DNA from 2 places in the Nocardiopsis coralliicola genome. Region 1 is predicted to be linked to the other one. Evidence: predicted binding sites of a transcription regulator. Region 1 holds the regulator's gene; the other holds the start of a gene.
The links. Region 1 encodes HspR, which represses chaperone genes until heat shock. Its sites were predicted from a motif close to ANTTGAGTCNNNNNGACTCAANT; they were not measured.
Positions count from the first base shown of each region.

Region 2: the regulator HspR is predicted to act here: its motif matches at 5,297-5,319, upstream of lon (endopeptidase La).

Region 1 covers NZ_BAAGXT010000006.1:97,432-108,295, forward strand. Annotated here, with positions in the region: gene ACYVGT_RS07130 (DMT family transporter) at 1-6, opposite strand, end outside; gene ACYVGT_RS07135 (SRPBCC domain-containing protein) at 134-574, opposite strand; gene ACYVGT_RS07140 (ClpP family protease) at 843-1,586, shown strand; gene ACYVGT_RS07145 (ATP-dependent Clp protease proteolytic subunit) at 1,583-2,188, shown strand; gene ACYVGT_RS07150 (helix-turn-helix domain-containing protein) at 2,309-2,779, opposite strand; gene ACYVGT_RS07155 (GNAT family N-acetyltransferase) at 2,958-3,518, opposite strand; gene clpB (ATP-dependent chaperone ClpB) at 3,947-6,565, opposite strand; gene ACYVGT_RS07165 (heat shock protein transcriptional repressor HspR) at 6,633-7,157, opposite strand; gene dnaJ (molecular chaperone DnaJ) at 7,163-8,335, opposite strand; gene grpE (nucleotide exchange factor GrpE) at 8,438-9,175, opposite strand; gene dnaK (molecular chaperone DnaK) at 9,211-10,864, opposite strand, start outside.
Region 2 covers NZ_BAAGXT010000046.1:17,210-28,073, forward strand. Annotated here, with positions in the region: gene ACYVGT_RS23520 (sensor histidine kinase) at 1-470, shown strand, start outside; gene ACYVGT_RS23525 (response regulator transcription factor) at 467-1,159, shown strand; gene ACYVGT_RS23530 (carbohydrate ABC transporter permease) at 1,415-2,365, opposite strand; gene ACYVGT_RS23535 (carbohydrate ABC transporter permease) at 2,362-3,342, opposite strand; gene ACYVGT_RS23540 (ABC transporter substrate-binding protein) at 3,475-4,875, opposite strand; gene lon (endopeptidase La) at 5,332-7,749, shown strand; gene ACYVGT_RS23550 (Uma2 family endonuclease) at 7,860-8,465, shown strand; gene ACYVGT_RS23555 (Gfo/Idh/MocA family oxidoreductase) at 8,485-9,615, shown strand; gene ACYVGT_RS23560 (MFS transporter) at 9,965-10,864, shown strand, end outside.

The DNA.
Region 1 (10,864 bases):
GTCCATGGGGCCACTCTCCCTGACCCCGTGCGGCCCTGTCGTCGCTCGGAGAGCGGTACTCGTCCTACGTCGAGGGGAGTAGGCGGGCGGTACCCGCAGCGCAGTCGCACCGCCGTCCGGACGGCGGCGCGGCTCAGGAGGATTCCGCGGCCTCCTTCAGCATCGCCAGGCCGGCATTCCAGCCCTCGGCGTTCTCGGCGATCACGCGCTTGCGGTCGTCCGCGGTGCCGGTGAGGGCCTCGAAGCCGGTCTCGACGATGCGGACGCGGGTGCCGCTGTCCGCCGGCTCCACGTGGAACTCGACCAGGGTGGCGCCGCCCGGCGCAGGGTCGGTGTCCGGAGCCAGCGCGAAGAGCAGCGCCAGCAGGCGGCCGGGGACGGCCCGGTCGACGACGGCGCGGAACCTGCCGTGCTCCTTCCAGGTGAACTCCGCACGGCCCCCCTCCACCGGATCCATCCGGGCGCCGTCGAACGCCCACCACTGCTGCAGGCCCTCCGGTTCGGTCATCAGCTCCCACACCCGTTCCGCAGGCGCGGCCACGTCGGTCTCGCAGTGCAGCATGTTCTGGCTCATCGGGGCCTCCCAGTGCGTCGGAATGCTGTCCCGGTGCCGTGCACGATAGGGGCGCCGTCCGACACCTTCCTGTCCGGAAGGGATACCCGCAATGGCTGCCGCGCCCACCGGTTCTGCCGCCGTGACCAGGGCAGACCGTCCGCTGGCCGCCCCTCTGCCGTGGGCAGATCTCCCCCGGGCAGAAACCGTGGCCGCGGCCCCCGCCGGGCCCGCAGGGTGGAAGTGCCGGGGCGGGCCGCACGGGTCCGGCCGGCGGAAGGGGGATCCCATGCCAGCAACGCCCGCGAAATCCGCGACCGGCCCCCGCGCCGAAGCGGTGGCCGAGGCGCCGTCGCCCGGCCTGGAGGACCAGGTCGCCACCCGGCTGCTGCACGGCCGCACAGTCGTGCTCGGCGCCGAAGTCGACGACGCGATCGCCAACCGGATCTGCGGGCAGCTCCTGCTGCTCGCCGAGGAGGACCACAAGCGCGACATCACGCTGCTCATCAACAGCCCGGGCGGATCGATCAGCGCCGGGCTGGCTATCTACGACACGATGCGCTTCATCCCCAACGACGTCGCCACCCTCGTCATGGGCGCGGCCTACAGCATGGGCCAGTTCCTGCTGTGCACGGGGACGCCCGGCAAGCGCTACAGCCTGCCGCACGCGCGCATCATGATGCACCAGCCCTCCGGCGGGTTCGCCGGGACGGCCGCCGACATCGCCATCCAGGCGGAGAACCTCGCACACACGAAGCAGACCATGCAGCGGCTGATCGCCCAGCACACCGGCCAGAGCGTGGAGACCATCGCCGCGGACCAGAGCCGCGACCGGTGGTTCACCGCCGAGGAGGCGAAGGGGTACGGCTTCGTCGACGCCGTCGTCGAGAGCGTCGCCGAGGTCGGCGGCGACACCGCCCGCCGGTTCGGATTCCTCTCCGAGCGCGGCGCCGGCATGGGGCGCGCCGTCCCGAAGCCGGATGGAAAGGGCACCGCGAAGGGTTCCGCACAGCAGCAGGAGGAGGGCGCATGAGCTCCTACACGATCCCCACCGTCGTCGAGCGCCGCCCGGACGGCGAGCGCGCCTTCGACGTCTACTCCCGGCTGCTGTCGGAGCGGATCATCTTCGTCGGGACGGAGATCGACGCCGGAGTCGCCAACGTGGTCATGGCGCAGCTGCTCCACCTCGACTACGAGAACCCCGACCGCGACATCAGCCTGTACATCAACTCGCCGGGCGGCGAGAACACCGCGCTCACCGCGATCTACGACACCATGAACTTCGTGCGCTCCGACATCTCCACCGTCTGCATGGGCCAGGCGGCGTCCGCGGCCGCGGTGCTCCTCGCGGCGGGCGCCCCGGGCAAGCGGATGGCGCTGCCGCACTCCCGGGTGCTGCTCCACCAGCCGTCGGCGGAGGGCCGGGGCGAAGCCGCCGACCTGGAGATCCACGCCGCCGAGGTGCTGCGGATCCGCGCCCAGATCGAGGGGATCCTGGCCCGCCACACCGGCCAGAGCACGGAGCGGCTGCGCGCCGACACCGACCGGGACCTCATCCTCACCGCGGAGGAGGCGAAGGAGTACGGCATCGTCGACGGCCTGGTCGACGCCCGCAGCCTCACCCGCGCCGCCTGAACACCGCGCCGGCGCCGCCCCGCCGGGATCCGGCGGGGCGGCGCCCTGGCAGGGGCCGCCGTTCCCAGCCCGCAAGCACCGCGGCCGGCGGAGCGGGATTCCCGGCAGGCGCAGGGGCGGTCAGGCGGCCAGCAGGAGCGCGGTGGGCCCGCCGGGCAGCGATGCGGTGCGGCCCGGCGACGCGGGCAGCACCTCGGCCGCCGCGAGGTCCATGTGCACCCCGCCGACCAGGTCGATCATGCTCAGGCCGAGCGCGCGGCGGATCGCGGCCAGCACCTCCGAGGAGGGCTCCTTGCGGCCGCGCTCCACCTCCGACAGGTACGGCAGCGAGACCTGGGCGGCGTCCGCGACCTCTTTCAGCGTGCGGCCCTGTCCCTGCCGGGTGCGGCGCAGCAGCGCGCCGATCACGTCGCGCAGCAGCGGCCCGTCGTCCTGCGCCTCGCCGTCAGGCGCCCCGGCAGAGGCAGCGGGCGCGGTGCGCGCTGCCGGAGGGCCGGCGGGACCGTCCATGCCGAACCCGAACGCCGGCGCGGCGGGTTCCTCCCGCGCGGCCGGCGGCTCGGGAACGGCGTGCAGTCTGCTCTCCGCCATGGGTGCCTCCGCGGTCGGCTGCTCAGGTCCTCCTTCGGACGATAGCCGCGCCGCCCGGCCGCCGGCCATGCCCCGGGGCCCGTTCTGCGGCGGGCAGAACAGCAGCGGGTGCGGGCGTCCACAGCCTGTGGACGGACTTCCGGGAATTCCCGATCTGCGCCGATCCCGCCTGCGCCGGTCACCCGCGGCCGGCGAGCGGTACCCGGTAGAGGACGTGCCGGCGCAGCGGATGCCCCTCCGGCAGGCGCGGATGGTCGAAGCCGCCGCCGGAGTCGTGCACCATGCCGATGCGCTCCATGACGGCCCGAGAGCGGCGGTTGGCGGGAACCGTGAACGAGACGACCTCCTCCAGCCCGTACGGCGTGCCCGGCCCGAGGTGCGCGGCGGCGAAGCCGAGCACCGCCGACGCGGCCTCGGTGGCGTACCCGCGGCCCCAGGCGCTGCGCGCGAGCCGCCACAGGATCTCCACGCCCGGCGCGAAGTGCGCCTCGAACCGTAGCGGCGCAAGCCCGACGGCCCCGGCGAACACGCCGCCGGGCCCCTCCACGGCCCACACGCCCCACCCGCGCTCGTCCAGCCCCGCCTGCCACCGGTCGACCGCCGCGTCGCTCTGCTCCCGCGACAGCGCCGCCGGGAAGTGCCGCATCACCTCCGGGTCGGCACCCAGCTCCGCAAACGGCTCCCGGTCGCTCTCCTTCCAGCCCCGCAGGACCAGCCGCTCGGTCGGAAGCTCGTGCATGGGGACTCCTCTGCCGCGGATGGGGGAGCGGCCAGGTTATCGACGCACCGCCGCCCGAGGGGGCGGTGGCCTTCCACGCGGTCGACGCCGCAGGCCTGCACGCTCAGCTGAAGGCGCACTTCGGCGCGCCGGACCCCTCGCCAGCGGCCGAGCCGGCCACGACCGGCCCGCAGGTAGCCCCGTCCGCGGCACCGGCCCCGACACGATCGGGGCGGTCTGCGCCTCCTACGGGCGGATGGTGCCCGGCGCACCGCCGCCGGAAGGGCCGGCGCGGTGCTCGCGGAGGCGCCGGAGGAGCACCTCGCGCTGCTGTACGCGCCGCCGGGGCCGGATCGGGGCCGGTGACCGGCGGCAGCGCAAAGGGCCGCCTGCGGAGGAGTCCCTCCGCAGGCGGCCCTTCCTGTTCTCCGGCTGCTCCGGCCGGCGGTTCAGGCCGGGGCGCGGTCGCGGGCCGGGGCCACGGTGAGCCGGTCGGCGTCGCGGTCGACGTCGACGACCACGGTGTCGCCCCCCTGCAACCGGCCCGAGAGCAGTTCCTTGGCGAGCGGATCACCGATCGCGGACTGGACCAGGCGGCGGAGCGGGCGGGCGCCGTAGGCCGGGTCGTAGCCGGTCAGCGCCAGCCACTTGCGGGCGTCGGAGGTCACCTCCAGGGTGAGCCTGCGGTCGGCGAGGCGGGTGCCCAGATGGTCGACCTGCAGGTCGACGATCCCGGTCAGGTCCTCGCTGGACAGCGGGTCGAACATGATCAGGTCGTCCAGCCGGTTCAGGAACTCCGGCTTGAACGTGCTCTGCACGACCTGCATGACCTTCGTCCGGGCGTCCTCGGTCCCCGGCGCCTCGACGAGGAACTGCGATCCCAGGTTCGAGGTGAGGATCAGCAGCGTGTTCCGGAAGTCCACGTGCCGGCCCTGGCCGTCGGTGAGGCGCCCGTCGTCCAGCACCTGCAGCAGGATGTCGAACACCTCGGGGTGCGCCTTCTCCACCTCGTCCAGCAGGATCACGGTGTAGGGGCGCCGACGGACGGCCTCGGTGAGCTGGCCGCCCTCCTCGTAGCCGACGTATCCGGGCGGCGCGCCGACGAGCCGGGCCACCGAGTGCTTCTCGGAGTACTCGCTCATGTCGATCCGCACGATCGCCCGCTCGTCGTCGAAGAGCAGCTCCGCCAGCGCCTTCGCCAGCTCCGTCTTGCCGACACCGGTCGGGCCGAGGAAGAGGAACGAGCCGGTCGGCCGGTCCGGGTCGGCGATGCCCGCCCGGGCCCGCCGCACCGCGTCCGACACCGCCTGCACCGCCGGCTTCTGGCCGATGATGCGCTCGCCGAGCTCCTCCTCCATGCGCAGCAGCTTGGCGGTCTCGCCCTCCAGCAGCCGGCCCACCGGGATACCGGTCCACGACCCCACCACCTCGGCGACGTCGTCCGCGCCGACCTGGTCCTTGATCATCGCGTCCGGCTCCGGGCTCTCGGCGCCCGCGGCGCGCTCCTCCTCGGCCGCGGCGGCCTCCTCCAGCTCCGCCTCGACCTTGGGGATCTCGCCGTACATCAGCCGGGACGCCTCGGTGAAGTCGCCCTCGCGCTGGGCCCGCTCCGCCTGCGTGCGCAGGTCGTCCAGGTGGCCCTTGAGCTCGCCGACGGCGTTCAGGCCCGCCTTCTCCTCGTCCCAGCGGGCGACGAGTGCGTTCAGCTCCTCCTGCCGGTCGGCCAGCGTCCGGCTCAGCTCCTGCAGCCGCTCCTCGGCGCCGGCCGAGGTGTCCCGCTCCAGCGCCATCTTCTCCATGGTCAGCCGGTCCACGGTCCGCTTCAGCTCGTCGATCTCGACCGGGCTGGAGTCGATCTCCATCCGCAGCCGGGACGCCGCCTCGTCGACCAGGTCGATCGCCTTGTCCGGCAGGAACCGGGCGGTGATGTAGCGGTCGGACAGCGTCGCCGCCGCGACCAGGGCCGAGTCGGAGATCTGCACCTTGTGGTGCGCCTCGTAACGGCCCTTCAGGCCGCGCAGGATCGCCACCGTGTCCTCTGCCGACGGCTCGCCCACCAGCACCTGCTGGAAGCGCCGCTCCAGCGCGGCGTCCTTCTCGATCCGCTCCCGGTACTCGTCCAGCGTGGTGGCGCCGACCATCCGCAGCTCGCCGCGGGCGAGCATCGGCTTGAGCATGTTCCCGGCGTCCATCGAGCCCTCGGCCGCGCCGGCGCCCACCATCGTGTGCAGCTCGTCGATGAACGTGATGATCTGGCCGTCGGAGTCCCTGATCTCGGTGAGGACGGCCTTCAGCCGCTCCTCGAACTCGCCGCGGTACTTCGCACCGGCCACCATCGCGGACAGGTCGAGCGCGATCAGGCGCTTGCCGCGCAGCGACTCCGGCACGTCGTTGGCGACGATGCGCTGCGCCAGTCCCTCGACGACGGCGGTCTTGCCGACGCCGGGCTCGCCGATCAGCACCGGATTGTTCTTCGTGCGGCGGGACAGCACCTGCACCACGCGGCGGATCTCGGTGTCCCGGCCGATCACCGGGTCGAGCGCGCCCGACTCGGCCTGCGCCGTCAGGTCGATGCCGAACTTCTCCAGGGCCTTGAAGGTGTCCTCCGGGTTCTCCGAGGTGACCTTGGCCGAGCCGCGGACGCGGCCCACGGCCTCGGTGAGCGCGTCGGCGGTTGCGCCGGCGCCGGTCAGGATGCGCGCTGCTGCTCCGCCGTCCACCGCGAGGGCGATGAGCAGGTGCTCGCCGGAGATGAAGTCGTCGCCCATCTCCTGGGCGCGCTGCCCGGCGGTGCGCCGCGCGACGATCAGCTGGCGGGACGCGTTCGGTGTACTGACGGTGGAGCCGCTCGCCTTCGGCAGCGCGCCGATGGCCTGCTCGGTCTCGTCCGCCAGCGCGTCCGGGTCAGCGCCGATCTCGCGGAGCAGCGGCCGGATGATGCCCTCGCCCTGCTCCAGCAGTGCGGCGAGCAGATACACCGGCTCGACCTGCGGCGCGCCGTCCGCGGTGGCGCGGGTGACCGCTTCGTTGAACGCCTCTCGGCTCTTCGTGGTGAGTTGCTCGCTCATCTGTCTGCTGCCCCCTCCGTGCGTATCGCTCTGCTCCCTCCGGCCGCGCGGTAGCGCGCCGCGCCGGTCACGAGCCCTGCCGGCGTCCGCCCTCCTCGTCCTCCCGGCGGTCGGCCTGCCCCTGCGGACCCGGAGAACCCGGCCCGCTCGCAGGTCCGGGCTGCCCGGGCTGCGGCGGCTCGGCGACGTTGAAGACGGCGACCCGGGTGCGGCGCACCGGGATCAGCTCGCCGCCGGAGGGGCGCCGCACCGCCTCGCCGCGGCGGGCGACTGCGGCGCGCGCCGACTCCAGCTCGTTGTGCAGGTGGAACACCGCGTCGCGGAGCTCCTCCACTTCGTGCCGCAGCTCCAGGATCCGCTTGATCCCGGCGAGGTTGATGCCCTCCTCCTGGGAGAGCCGCTGCACCTCGCGGAGCAGCTGGATGTCGCGCATCGAGTACCGGCGGCCGCGGCCCGACGACCGGCCGGGGCTGACCAGCCCCAGCCGGTCGTACTGCCGCAGTGTCTGGGGGTGCAGGCCGGAGAGTTCGGCGGCCACGGAGATCACGTAGACCGGCACGTCGTCGCCGATTCCGCCCATACCGCGGTTCATCGCGCTCACACCCCCTTGGCCCGCGCCTCCAGGCCGCTGCGCGGGTCCTGGTCGGAGGTTGCGGCGCGGTACTTCTCCAGCGCCTCCCGGGCCTGATCGCTCAGGTGGCCCGGGACCTGCACCTCCACGGTGACAAGCAGGTCGGCGAGCGTGCCGTCGCGCCGCCGGGAGCCCTTCCCGCGCACCCGCAGGGTGCGCCCCGACGGTGTACCCGGCGGGATCTTCACCGTGACCGGCAGGCCTTCCACGGTCGGAACCCGGACGTCAGCGCCCAGGACGGCCTCGGGGAAGGTCACCGGCACGGTGATCGTCACGTTGTCGCCGTTCTTGCCGAAAACGGGGTGTCCTTGCACGTGCACCACCACATAGAGGTCGCCTGCCGGGCCCCCGTTCTCACCCGGCGCTCCCTTGCCGGCGATCCGGATCCGCTGCCCGTCCGTCACGCCGGCCGGGATGCGGGTCGAGATCTTCTTGCTGCTCTTCCCCCGGCCGCTGCCGTGGCAGGTGGGGCAGGGGTCGTCGGTGACGAGACCGCGGCCCTTGCACTCGCTGCACGGTTCGGAGAGGGAGAAGCCCCCCAGATTGGTGTTCTCGTGCCCGGTGCCGGAGCACTTCGGGCACACCCGCGGGGCGGTTCCGGGCTTGGCCCCGCTGCCCTTGCAGGTGGGACACGCCGTCTCGGTGCTCAGCGTGAACGACCGGGTCACTCCCTCGGCCGCCTCGCGGAACGACAGCGTGGTCTCGGTCTCGACGTCGGCGCCGCGCCGCGCGGTGGTGGCCGACCGGCCCCGGCCGCCGAAGAGGCCGCCGAACAGGTCGCTCAGCCGCTCACCGCCGCCGCTGCCTCCGCTGCCGCCGGTCCCGGCGCCGCCGGCCCCGCCGAACAGGTCGCCGAGGTCGAATCCGCCCGCGCCGGAGCCCCCGCCCGGCCGGTAGGAGGCGCCGAACATGGAGCGCGCGTCGTCGTACTCCTTGCGGCGCTGCTCGTCCGAGAGGACGCTGTAGGCCTCGGAGATCTCCTTGAAGCGCTCTTCGGCCTGCTCATCGCCCTTGTTGGCGTCGGGGTGGTTGGCGCGGGCCAGCTTGCGGTAGGCGGACTTGATCTCGTCCTGCGACGCCGACTTCTGGACCCCGAGGACCTTGTAGTAGTCCTTCTCGAGGTAGTCCTTAGTGCTCATCGACGTGTGCCTTCTCCCGCCTCGCGTGTGCCCTGCCGCGGCCGCCGCGGCCGCAGGTGTCCGTCCGCCCCGGGCGCGGTGTGCGCCCGGGGCGGACCGGTCCTACTCGTCCTTGCCACCGGCGGAGGGGGACGAACCCTCTGCGTCCGCACCGCCGCCGTCCGGGTCGGACTCCGAGCCCTCCGGGGCGGCTGCCGCGGGGGCGCCGTCCTCCTCGTCGGCGGGGCCGCCGACGACGACCCGTGCCGGGCGGAGCACCCGCTCACCGATGAGGTACCCCGGCTGGAACACCTCGATCACGGTGGCCGAGTCGGCTCCCGGCTGCGGCACGAAGGTCAGCGCCTCGTGCACGGTGGGGTCGAACTCGTCGCCCTGCGCGCCGTAGGAGCGCAGCCCGAGCCGGCCCACCAGGGCCTCGAGGCCCTCGCCGACGGACTTGAAACCGCCGGTGAGCTCCTCGTGGTCCCGGGCGCGGCCGATGTCGTCCAGGATCGGCAGGAGCTCGCCCAGCACCTGGGCGCGCGCCTGCTCCTTGACGGACTCCCGGTCGCGGTCGACCCGCTTGCGGTAGTTGGCGTACTCCGCCTGCAGCCGCTTCAGGTCGGCCGTGAGCTCGTTGACGCGGTCGTCGGACGCCAGTGCGGCCAGGACCTCGTCTCCGAAGGACGGCTCCTCGGCCCCTTCGGCCCCCTCGGCGGCCTCGGGGGCGCCGGCGTCCGCTGCGGGCGCCTCGGAGGCCCCCTCACCCTCGGGGGTGCGCAGCTCGCCTGTCTCCGGGTCGACCCGCCGCTTGTCGCGGATCACCGGGCCTTCGCCGTTGTCGTTCTCCGGCGGCGCCATCCGCCGCACCTCCTTCTCGCTGGGTAGGGACCGCGTCAGGCGCCGTCGCGCTTGCCGTTCTCCTCGTCGACGATCTCGGCGTCGACCACGTCGTCCTCCTGGGCCCCCGCGCCGGTGTCCGCACCGGCCTCGGCACCGGCGCCGCCTGCGGCGTCGCCCTGCTGGCCGTAGATGGCGGAGCCGATCTTCTGGCTGGCCAGAGCGACCTTCTCGCTCGCCGCGCGGATGGCCTCGATGTCGGAGCCCTCGAGCGCCTGCTTCAGCTCGCCCACGGCGCCCTCGGTCTCGGACTTGACGTCCGCCGGGATCTTGTCCTCGTTGTCCTTGATGACCTTCTCGGTCTGGTAGACGAGCGACTCGGCGTTGTTGCGGACCTCGGCCTCTTCGCGGCGCTTGCGGTCCTCCTCGGCGTACTCCTCGGCCTCGCGGACCATCTTGTCGATGTCGTCCTTGGACATCGCCGAGCCGCCGGAGATCGTGACCGACTGCTCCTTGCCGGTGCCGAGGTCCTTCGCGGTGACGTTCACGATGCCGTTGGCGTCGATGTCGAAGGCGACCTCGATCTGCGGCACGCCGCGCGGTGCGGGCGCGATGCCGGTCAGGTCGAAGACACCGAGCTTCTTGTTGTACTGCGCGATCTCCCGCTCGCCCTGGTAGACCTGGATCTGCACGGACGGCTGGTTGTCGTCGGCCGTCGTGAAGATCTCCGAGCGCTTGGTCGGGATCGTGGTGTTCTTCTCGATGAGCTTGGTGAACACGCCGCCCTTGGTCTCGATGCCGAGGGACAGCGGGGTGACGTCCAGCAGCAGGACGTCCTTCACCTCGCCCTTGAGGACACCGGCCTGCAGCGCGGCGCCGATGGCGACGACCTCGTCGGGGTTGACGCCCTTGTTCGGGTCCTTGCCGCCGGTCTGCTCCTTGACCAGCTCGACCACCGCGGGCATGCGGGTGGAGCCGCCGACCATGACCACGTGGTCGATCTTGTCGACGCCGATGCCGGCGTCCTTGATGACCTGGTTGAACGGCGCCTTGGTGCGCTCGAGCAGGTCGGCGGTGAGTCGCTGGAACTCGGCCCGGGTGAGCTTCTCGTCCAGGTGCAGCGGGCCCTCGGACGACGCCGTGATGTAGGGCAGGTTGATCTGCGACTCGCTGGAGCTGGAGAGCTCGATCTTGGCCTTCTCCGCGGCCTCGCGCAGCCGCTGCAGCGCCATCTTGTCCTTGGACAGGTCGACGCCCTGCGAGTTCTTGAACCGCTCGACCAGCCAGTCGACGACAGCCTGGTCCCAGTCGTCGCCGCCGAGGTGGTTGTCGCCGTTGGTGGCCTTGACCTCCACGACGCCGTCGCCGACCTCGAGCAGGGAGACGTCGAACGTGCCGCCGCCGAGGTCGTAGACGAGGATGGTGGCCTCGTCCTCCTTCTCGAGGTGGTACGCGAGCGCGGCCGAGGTGGGCTCGTTGATGATGCGGAGGACGTTGAGGCCCGCGATCGTGCCGGCCTCCTTGGTGGCCTGCCGCTGGGAGTCGCTGAAGTAGGCCGGGACGGTGATCACCGCGTCGGTGACGTCCTCGCCGAGGTAGGCCTCGGCGTCCCGCTTGAGCTTCTGCAGCACGAACGCGCTGATCTGCTGCGGGTTGAAGCTCTTGCCGTCGATCTCGGTGGACCAGTCGGTGCCGATGTGGCGCTTGACC
Region 2 (10,864 bases), on a different contig from region 1:
CCGAGGGTGCTGCGGTCGGAGCTGAAGCCGGCGGCGCGGCCGCACCGGCTGAGGGCGCGGGCTCGGCCCCGCCGCCCGGCCTGGACCGGGTCGCCGCGCTCGCCGCCCGGATCGAGGCCGCCGGGCCGCGCATCGCGGTGCAGACTGAAGGGGAGCCGGCGGTGCCGCCCGCAGCCGTCGACCACGCCGCCTACCGCATCGTGCAGGAGGCGCTCACCAACGTGGTCCGGCATGGCGGTGGCGCCGGAGCCCGCGTGCGGATCGCCTACGGACCGACGGAGGTCGCGGTGGACATCGAGAACGACGGCGTGCCGGAACCCGGCGCGCATCCCGCCGAGGGGAGCGGGATCGCGGGGATGCGGGAGCGCGCCCGCGCCGCCGGCGGCAACCTGCACGCCGGTCCGCGGCCGCAGGGCGGCTTCGCCGTCCGCGCCCTGCTCCCGCTGAGGGCTCCGGAGGGGCGCCGGTGACCGCGGAGGGCCCGGCGCACGGCGCGCCGCGCACCGTGCGCGTCGGTATCGCCGACGACCAGGCGCTCGTCCGGATGGGCCTGCGGGTGCTCCTTGAAGAAGAGGACGACCTCGCGCCGGCCGGCGAGGCCGCCGACGGCCGCGAAGCCGTCGACCTGGTGCGGCGCGAGCACCCCGACGTGCTGCTGATGGACGTCCGCATGCCGGTGCTCAACGGCATCGAGGCGCTCCGCGAGATCGCCGCCGACCCCGCGCTGGCCGCCACCCGCGTCGTCGTGCTCACCACCTTCGAGCTCGACGAGTATGTCTTCGACGCGCTGCGCGCCGGCGCTTCCGGCTTCCTGATCAAGGACAGCCCGCCGGAGGAGCTGCTGCGCGCGGTGCGCACCGCCGCCGACGGCGGGTCGCTGCTGTCGCCGTCGGTGACCCGCCGGGTCATCGCGGCGTTCACCGCCGCCAGCCCCTCCTCCTCCGGCGGGCCGCGGCCCGACCTCGGCGAACTCACCGAGCGCGAGCGGGAGGTGCTCGCCCTGGTCGGCGAAGGGCTCTCCAACGCCGAGATCGGCGAGCGCCTCTTCGTCAGTCCGGCCACCGCGCGCACCCACGTCAGCCGCGCCATGGTCAAGCTGCAGGCCCGCGACCGGGCGCAGCTCGTCGTCATCGCCTACCGGGCCGGGCTGGTGCGGTAGAGCAGCCCGCATGCCTCCGCCTCCCCGCAGCAGCGGCCGGCAAGCGCGGAATACCCGGCAGCGGCGGCGGGCGGGAGCGGGGTGCCCGGCAGCGGCTGCAGGACAGAGCGGAATACCCGGCAGCAGCGGCAGACAAGCGCGGGTTGCGGGGGGTGCGGGGGGTCGTCACCCCGCTCGGGAGCGCTGGTGGTGGGGGGGTCGTCACCCCGCTCGGGAGCGCTGGCGTGGGGGGCGTCCCCCACACCGAAGGCGTCCTTACCCCTTCACGCTGCCGGCCAGCAGCCCGCGGGCGAAGTACCGCTGCAGCGAGAAGAACACCGCGAGCGGCACGATCATGGAGACGAAGGCGCCCGCGGTGAGCCGCTGCCACTCGGTGCCGCGGGTGCCCGCCAGCTCGGCCAGGCGCACGGTGAGCGGTGCGACCTCCACGCTGCCGCCGGCGAAGATCAGCGCCACCAGCAGGTCGTTCCAGGTCCACAGGAACTGGAAGATGGCGAGCGACACCAGCGCCGGCACGGTCAGCGGAAGCACGATCCGCGCGAAGATGACGCCGTGCCCGGCGCCGTCTGCCCGTGCCGCCTCGACGATGCTCCGCGGCAGCCCCGCCACGAAGTTGTGCATCAGGAAGATGCCGAGCGGCAGGCCGAACATCGTGTGCGCGATCCACACCGTGGTGAACTGGAACGCCCCCGGCAGGTCCAGGGCCGGCAGTACCTGCACGCCGCCGATCGCCGCCCCCTCGGAGAACAGGCTCAGCAGCGGCACCAGCGACATCTGGATCGGCACGATCTGCAGGGCGAAGATCCCGATGAACACCCAGTCCCGGCCGGGAAAGTCGATCCAGGCCACCGCGTACGCCGCCAGCGCGGCCAGCAGCACCACGAACACCATCGTCGGTACCGCGATGACGAAGGAGTTCACGAAGTAGCTGGCCAGCCGCCCGTCCGCGGAGGACCCGAAGAGCACGTCGGCGTAGTTGCGCAGGGTCAGCTCGGGCGCGCCGAAGAACGTCCACCAGCCGGTCGTCTTGATCTGGTCTTCGGGCCGCAGCGAGGAGACGAGCAGGCCCGCCGTCGGCACCGTCCACAGCAGCGCGATGGCGATCGCCGCGGCGCTGCCGCCCGCGCCGCTGAGCCGGCGGCGCACCCGGCCCGCGCTCGACTGCGGTGCCCCGCGGTCCGCGCCCGCGCTGCCGGTGCTGGTCATGCCGCCTCCCTGGAGCGCCGGGTTTTGCGGATCTGGATCAACACCAGCGGCACGACCAGTACGAACAGGATCACGGCCAGTGCTGATCCCTGCCCGACCTCGCCGTAGCGGAACGCCTGGCTGTACATCTCGTTGGCGATCACCGACGTGCCGAACTGGCCGCCGGTCATCGTCCGGACGATGTCGAAGATCTTCAGCGTCTGCACCGAGATGGTGATCAGCACGACCGTGACCGTCGGCCAGATCATCGGCAGCGTCACCCGCCAGAACAGCTGCCAGGCGGAGACCCCGTCGATGCGCGCCGCCTCCACGATGTCGGTCGGGATCGCCTTGATCGCCGCCGACTGGATGACCAGCGCGAACCCGGCCTGGATCCAGACCAGCACGACGATCAGCAGCAGCGTGTTGAGCGGCGCGTCCAGGATCCACTGCCGTGGCTGGCCGCCGAACGCCGTCCACACCGCGTTGAGCAGCCCGATCTGGTCGGAGCCCGCGGGGCGGTGCGCGTAGACGAACTTCCAGATGATGCTGGCGCCGACGAAGGAGATCGCCATCGGCATGAACAGCAGCGACTTGGCGACCGCCTCGTAGCGGGAGCGGTCCACCAGCACCGCGTAGACGAGACCGGTCGCGGTCGCCAGGACCGGGGCGAACAGCACCCACAGCAGGGTGTTCCGCAGGACGATCAGGATCTCCGGCCGGGTGAACATCCAGACGTAGTTGCTGAACCCCACCCACGCCTCGCCGGGGCCGTCCATGAACGACAGGGCGACCGTGCGGAACACCGGGTAGACGAGCCCGACCAGCAGGAGCACCACCGCCGGGCCGAGGAAGCAGGCCGCCTGCCACCACTCGCGGCGGGTGCGCGGGCCGCGGTCGACGATGAGGAGCACGGCGCCGACGGCGGCGAGGAACGCGGCGACGGCGATCACCAGCCACAGCAGTTTCGGCAGCTCGTCAGTGACGGTGAACCCCACCGGCCCCTCCTTCCTCAGCGGTGTCTGCACCCCGGCCGGGTGCGGCTGGCCGGAGGGCGGGCGCACACCGGGCGGCGTGCGCGGGGAGCGGGCGCCGGACGGTGCTCCCCGGCCGGCCTCCCGCGCCCGGACTCAGTCGTCCCAGGACTCCTCGATGTAGGTGAGGACGTCCCCGGAGTCCTTGCCGTTGATCCAGTCGGTCATCCCGCGCCAGAAGGTGCCGGCGCCGACCGCCGCCGGCATCGAGTCGGCGCCGTCCCAGCGGAACACGGTGTCCTCTTCGCGCAGCAGTTCCGCCGACATCCGGTCGACCGGGTTCTCCAGCAGGTCGAGGTCCTGATCCCGGTGCGCGGAGAACCAGCGGCCCAGTTCGGCCCGGCTGTTCGCGAAGTCGGCGGTGGCCAGGTACTCCTGGAACGCGACCACCTCGGGCCGGTCGGCGAAGGCGGCGGCGAACTCCCCGCCGCCGACGACGGGCGTGCCGACCTCGGGGTCGATCGGCGGCATGCTGTAGGTGTAGACCTGCCCGTCCTCGGCGATCTCGGTGTCCTCGGGCCAGTTGGCGGCGTAGAAGGACCCCATCATGTACTGGCCGCACTCGGCGTCCAGCACCGGAAGGCCGGCGTCGCCCTGCGGGACGGTGGCGATCGACTGGACGTCGCCGTGGCCGCCGTTGACGAAGTCGGGGTTGCGCAGGATGCCGTCGACCCGCTCCAGCGACGCGGCGATCTGCGGGTCGTCGAACGGGATCTCGTGGTCGACCCACTGGTCGTAGACGTCGGGGCCGTGCTCCTGCAGGACCGCGTTCTCCAGCCAGTCGGTGGCCGGCCAGCCGGTCGCCTCGCCCGACTCGATGCCGGCGCACCAGGGCACGATGCCGTCCTCCGCCATCTGCTCCGACTGCTCGACCATCGCGTCCCAGGTCTCCGGGACCTCGTAGCCGTGCTCGGCGAAGACCTCCGGCGAGTACCAGACCAGCGACTTCACGTTGGCGGCCTGCGGGATGCCGTACAGGTCGCCGCCGTGCTCCACATAGGACTGCCAGTCCTCGGTCCAGCCTTCCCGCACCGACTCGGCGGCGCCGTCCGGCAGCGGCAGGGCGTCGCCCGACTCGACGAACCGGGCCAGCAGGCCGGGCTGCGGGAAGATCCCGACGTCGGGGGCGTTGCCGCCGTCCACCTTCACCTGGATCTGCGCCTCGAACTCGCCGGTGCCCTCGTAGTTCACGGTGATCCCGGTGCAGTCCGCGAAATCCGACCACGCCTGCTGCAGCTTCTCGCCCTCGTCGTCGCGGATGGAGGAGTACACCTCGACGGTGCCGCCGATGTCCTGCCACTGCCGGTACGGCTCGCAGGCGGCCGAGTCGGGATCCGCGCCGCCGGTCTGCTCGCCGGACAGGTAGGCGCAGCCGGGCACCGCCACCGCGAGCGGCAGCGCGAGCGCCGCGGCGCGCAGCGCCCGGGACGGTGTCCCAGCCCCGGGCGGGCCGTGCGGAGCGCGCCGGGGGGACCGGCGGGGCAGCGAGGGATCCATGCGCACGCACCTCCAGCTAGGCCGGTGGTATAGACCGGTGCACCGATGGAATCCGGCGGGCGCGGCGATGTCCAGGGCCACTTGCGGCGCGCTCGGCATCGGTTCGGTCACAGAGCGCCACTGCAAGCGCAGGGGGCGTCTTCCGGCGCGAAGGCCCCATGCGCCACTCCGGCCGCATCGGCACCGCATCCCCGCTGCGGCGCGGCGACCAGGCGGTCCTCGGGGCGGCGCCCGTCGCACGGGAACACGCGGCGCCGCGGCGCTGTTGTCCGGCGCACGGCGCCCGCAGCGGCGCCCCTGGCGGTCGGCCGCCCGTTCGGTCCGGCGGGTCCGGATCCCCCGCGATGAGCCGGATTCCGCCCTCCCGGCCCGCGATCGCTCACAGCGAACACGGGGAGGGGAACAAACAGAGGCTCTTCTTTATTGAGTGTTAGTGACTCAACCATGGAGGGTTCGATGACTGACGCGCAGTCCGGTACCACCCTGCCGGTCCTTGCTCTCGACGACGACGTCGTACTTCCGGGCATGGTCGTTCCCGTGGACCTGTCCGATTCGGAGATCCGGTCCGCCGTGGAGGCCGCGCAGTCCGCGGCGCGCGGCGGGGAAGCGCCCGGTGGGCGGTCCGCATCCAAGCCGCGCGTGCTGATCGTGCCGCGCATCGACGGGTCCCACGCGGCGGCGGGCACCGTCGCAACGGTCGAGCAGGTCGGCCGCACGCCGCAGGGCGAGCCGGCCGCGGTGCTGCGCGGGACCGACCGCGCCCGCGTCGGCGCCGGCACCACCGGCCCCGGCGCGGCGCTCTGGGTCTCGGTGGACATCCGCGCCGAGCCCGCCCCCGAGGGCGGGTACCCCGGCAAGGTCACCGAGCTGGCCAAGGAGTACCGCGGCCTCGCGGCGACCTTCCTGCAGAAGCGCGGCGCCTGGCAGATGGTCGACTCCATCCAGCAGACCGAGGACCCCGCGGCGCTCGCCGACCGCGGCGGCTACTCGCCGTTCCTCACCACCGCGCAGAAGCTCCAGCTGCTGGAGAGCGGCGACGTCGCCGAACGGCTGCGCCTGCTGATCGAGTGGACCCGCGAGTACCTCGCCGAACTCGACGTCGCCGAGACCATCGAGAAGGACGTCCAGGAGGGCGTCGACAAGCAGCAGCGGGAGTTCCTGCTCCGCCGCCAGATGGACGCGATCCGCAAGGAGCTCAACGAGCTCGACGGCAAGCCCGGCAGCGAGGAGGACGACTACCGCTCCCGCGTCGAGGGCGCCGAACTGCCCGACCACGTCCGCGAGGCCGCGCTGGCCGAGGTGGACAAGCTGGAGCGGGCCGGCGACTCCTCGCCCGAGTCGGGCTGGATCCGCACCTGGCTGGACACCGTCCTCGCCATGCCGTGGAACGTGCGCAGCGAGGACGCCTACGACGTCTCCGGCGCCCGCGGCGTCCTGGACGCCGACCACACCGGGCTCAGCGACGTCAAGGACCGCATCACCGAGTACCTCGCGGTGCGCAAGCGGCGCGAGGAGCGCGGTCTCGGCGTGATCGGCGGCCGCCGCAGCGGCGCCGTGCTCGCCCTGGTCGGCCCGCCCGGCGTCGGCAAGACCTCGCTCGGCGAGTCCGTGGCCCGCGCGATGGGCCGCGAGTTCACCCGGGTCGCCCTCGGCGGCGTCCGCGACGAGGCGGAGATCCGCGGGCACCGGCGCACCTACGTCGGCGCCATGCCGGGCCGCATCGTCCGGGCGATCAAGGAGTCCGGCTCGATGAACCCGGTCGTGCTCCTGGACGAGATCGACAAGGTCGGAGCCGACTTCCGCGGCGACCCGACGTCGGCACTGCTCGAGGTCCTCGACCCGGCGCAGAACCACACCTTCCGCGACCACTACCTGGAGGTCGACCTCGACCTGTCCGACGTGGTCTTCCTCGCCACCGCCAACGCGCTGGACACCATCCCCGGCCCGCTGCTGGACCGGATGGAGCTGGTCGAGCTGGACGGCTACACCGAGGACGAGAAGGTCTCCATCGCCCGCGACCACCTGCTCCCGCGGCAGTTGGAGAAGGCGGGCCTGGCCGAGTCGGAGGTCTCCTTCGACGACGCGGCGCTGCACCGGCTCGCCTCGGAGTACACCCGCGAGGCGGGCGTGCGCGGACTGGAGCGGAGCATCGCCCGCGTGCTGCGGAAGATCGCAGCGCAGGAGGCGCAGCAGACACGGCAGGACGCGCCGCTGCCCGCCGCGGTGGGCGCCGACGACCTCACCGGCTACCTGGGCCGGCCGCGGCACACGCCGGAGTCGGCCGACCGCACGGGGGTGCCGGGCGTGTCCACCGGGCTCGCCGTCACTGGCGCCGGCGGCGACGTGCTCTTCGTGGAGGCGTCACTGGCCGATCCGGAGTCGGGCGCCAGCGGGCTGACCCTCACCGGGCAGCTGGGCGACGTGATGAAGGAGTCCGCGCAGATCGCGCTCTCCTACCTGCGGTCCCGCGGCGCGGAGCTGGAGCTGCCGGTGGGTGACCTGAAGGAGCGCGGCGTGCACATCCACGTGCCCGCCGGCGCCATCCCGAAGGACGGCCCCAGCGCCGGCGTCACCATGACGACGGCCCTGGCCTCGCTGCTCTCCGGCCGCCCCGCGCGCTCCGACGTCGGTATGACCGGCGAGGTGTCGCTGACCGGCCGCGTCCTGCCGATCGGCGGGGTCAAGCAGAAGCTGCTCGCGGCGCATCGGGCCGGCCTGACCACGGTGCTGATCCCGGCACGCAACGAGCCCGACCTGGACGACGTGCCGGACGAGGTCCTGGAGCAGCTCACCGTCCACCCGGTGAGCGACGTCCGCGAGGTCCTCGACCTCGCCCTCTCCCCGGCCGAGTCCCGCGAACCCGTCGCGGCCTGACCCGCCCATCCGCCCGCCGGCCCGCCCGCCCCGCACCGGGGCGGGCAGGCCGAGTGCGCGTGGCGGATTCACGCTGACAGCGGGCTGCTCCCTGGGTAGCCTGAAAATGCATGAGTGCTCCGCTGCCCGCCTGGGAAATTCCGGAGGTCCCTGCCCGCGGGGGGTTCACCGCCGAAGAATTCCTGGGAATGCGTGAACTTCCCCCGCACAGTGAGCTCATTGATGGCAACCTCGTTTTCGTGAGCCCTCAGGATCAGTGGCATTGCCGCATCATCAGCGCACTGGAACGCGGATTGGACGAGCAGGCTCCGGAGCGCTACGAGATCGCCCGGGAGATGGCCGTGCGCATGGGGCGCAGTCAGGTACCCGAGCCCGATCTCCTCGTCATCAGCGCTGAGGCATTCCAGCGAGCGGAGTCCACCGGGCCCTCGACGTACTACTATCCCGACGATCTGCTGTTGGCGATCGAGGTCGAATCACCCGAATCGCTGGAGCGAGACCGGTTCGTCGATCCTGCTCGCTACGCCAGCGCCGGGATCGCGCATTTCTGGCGGGTCCAACGGGACGGTTCCAGCGGAATTGTCCACACTTACCGCCTCGATTCCGCTGCTGCCGCGTACCACCTGACCGGGCGCTACGAAGGATTTGTGAAGGTGGAGGAGCCGTTCGCTTTCACCGCGGAACTGACCACGCGCCGCCGGGGAAGGGCCAACTGACGGCCGTTACGGTGGGCCTATGGGTTCTGATGACGCCGGATCTCCGCAGCAGCTGCACGTTGTCCTCCTCGGGTACGGCAAGGGCGGGGAGGTGTTCCACGCTCCGCTGATCGACGCCACTCCCGGGCTGCAGCTGGGAGCGGTGGTCACCGGGGACCCGGAGAAGGCGGAGCGGGTGCGGGCGAGGTATCCGCGGACCGAGGTCATCGCCTCGGCCGAGGAGCTGTGGAAGCGCAGCGGCGCGTTCGAGATCGCCGTGGTCGCCACGCCGAACGACACCCACGCGCCGCTCGCGCACGCCGCGCTGGACGCCGGGCTCTCCGTGGTCGTCGACAAGCCGCTGGCGCTCACCGCCGCCGACGGGCGCGCGCTCGCCGAGCACGCCGAGCGGGCCGGACTGGTCTGCACGGCGTTCCAGAACCGGCGCTGGGACGCCGACTTCCTGACCCTGTTCAAGCTCGTCGACGACGGTGTCCTCGGTCGCGTGCACACCTTCGAGTCGCGCTTCGAGCGGTGGCGCCCGCAGCGCAAGGACACCTGGCGCGACAACGGGACCGGGAGCGCAGGCAGCGCGGGCTCCGGAGTCCTCTACGACCTCGGACCGCACCTCGTCGACCAGGCGATCACCCTGTTCGGCCCGGTCCACCGGGTGGCCGCCGACCTCCGTTCGCTGCGCCCCGCGGCACCGGAGAGCGCCGCCGGGCCCGGCCTCCCCATCGATGACGCCTTCCTCACCCTCACCCACCGCGGCGGCACCGTCAGCCGGCTCTGGGCCGGCGCGCTCACCGCCCTGCCCGGCCCGCGGTTCCGCGTCCTCGGCGACGCCGGCGGGTTCACCGTCGCCGGCTTCGACGGCCAGGAGGACCGGCTCGCCGCGGGCGAGCGCCCCGGCGGCCCCGACTGGGGCGTGCAGCCCGAACCCGAGTGGGGCGTGGTCGGGCACGGCCCCGACGTCCACCCGGTGCCCTCGGAGCGCGGCGACTACCCGGCCTTCTACGCGGGCCTGCGCGAGGCCGTCGGCGAGGGCGACCCGCTCCCGGTCGAACTGCACGAAGTGGTGCACGGCCTCGAAGTCATCGAGGCCGCCCTGCTCAGCGCGACCGAGCACCGCGCCATCACGCTGCCTTCGGACCGGGGGACGCCCCCCTGAACCCCCGCACCCCGCGCTTGCCTGCCGAGGATTTCGGAAGGGGGAGTACGCCCGCGCGGCACGCCGCGGTGGCCTGGCTATTCGCTGCAGAACCGCGGGGGCCGGTGCGCCGGCGCTACAACGTGCTGTGAGACGGTTTTCCCCGATACGGAATTGCTCCGGGCGGCACGAAAGCCACGGGAAGCAAGCCCCGCCGAAGACAACCGCAGGCGACCGCGGGTTGCGGGGGGCGCGGGGGGTCGTCACCCCGCCCGGAGGCGGCACTAAGGGTGATCGACGGGTGACGGAAGAGGGCGGACCCCAGGGCCACGCTGCGGGGAGCAGCGGCTACCGCAGGGTCGTGGCGGCGATGACCGCCGCCGGCGTCGCCACCTTCGCCCAGCTCTACGCGGTGCAGGCGCTGCTGCCCGGCCTCGCCGCGGGGTTCGAGGAGACCGCGGCGACCGTCGCGCTCACCGTCTCCTTCGCGACCGGCGGCCTCGCCGCTTTCGTGCTGGTGTGGAGCGGTGCCGCCGACCGCTACGGCCGCGTCGCGGTCATGTCGGCCGCGCTGATCGCCTCCACCGTGCTCGGCCTGGCAGCGCCGTTCGCCCCCGACATCACCGTCCTGATGGTGCTGCGCGCGCTGCAGGGCGCCGCGCTCGGCGGTGTGCCCGCGGTCGCCATGGCCTACCTCGCCGAGGAGATCCACCCGGCGCACCTCGGCCGCGCCGCCGGCGTCTACATCGCCGGCAACAGCGTCGGCGGGATGGCCGGGCGGCTCGTAGCCGGCGCGGTCTCCGACGTGGGCGGCTGGCGGTGGGGCATCGCCGCCGACTCCCTGCTCGCGCTGGTCGCGCTGCTCGTCTTCCTCGCCGCGGTGCCGCCTGCGCGCGGCTTCACGCCCCGGCGCCGCTCCCGCCCATCCGCCGGTGCGGCGGAGTCCGCGGGCAGCGCGGCCGAGCGCCGCGCGGCGCGCCCCGTCGCGCGCCTGGTCCAGGCGGTCCGCGACCCGGGCCTGCTCGCGCTCTACCTGCAGGGCCTCCTGCTGATGGGCGCCTTCGTCACCGTCTACAACTACCTCGGTTTCCGGATGGCGGCGCCGCCGTTCGGGCTGTCCGAGACGCTCGTCGCGTTCCTCTTCGTCGCCTACCTCGCCGGTACGGCCAGCTCCTCGCAGACCGGCCGCGCCATTGAGCGGTGGGGCCGCAGACCGGTCCTGCTCGGCTCGGTGGCGGCGATGGGGATCGGCGCCGCGCTGCTCGCCGCT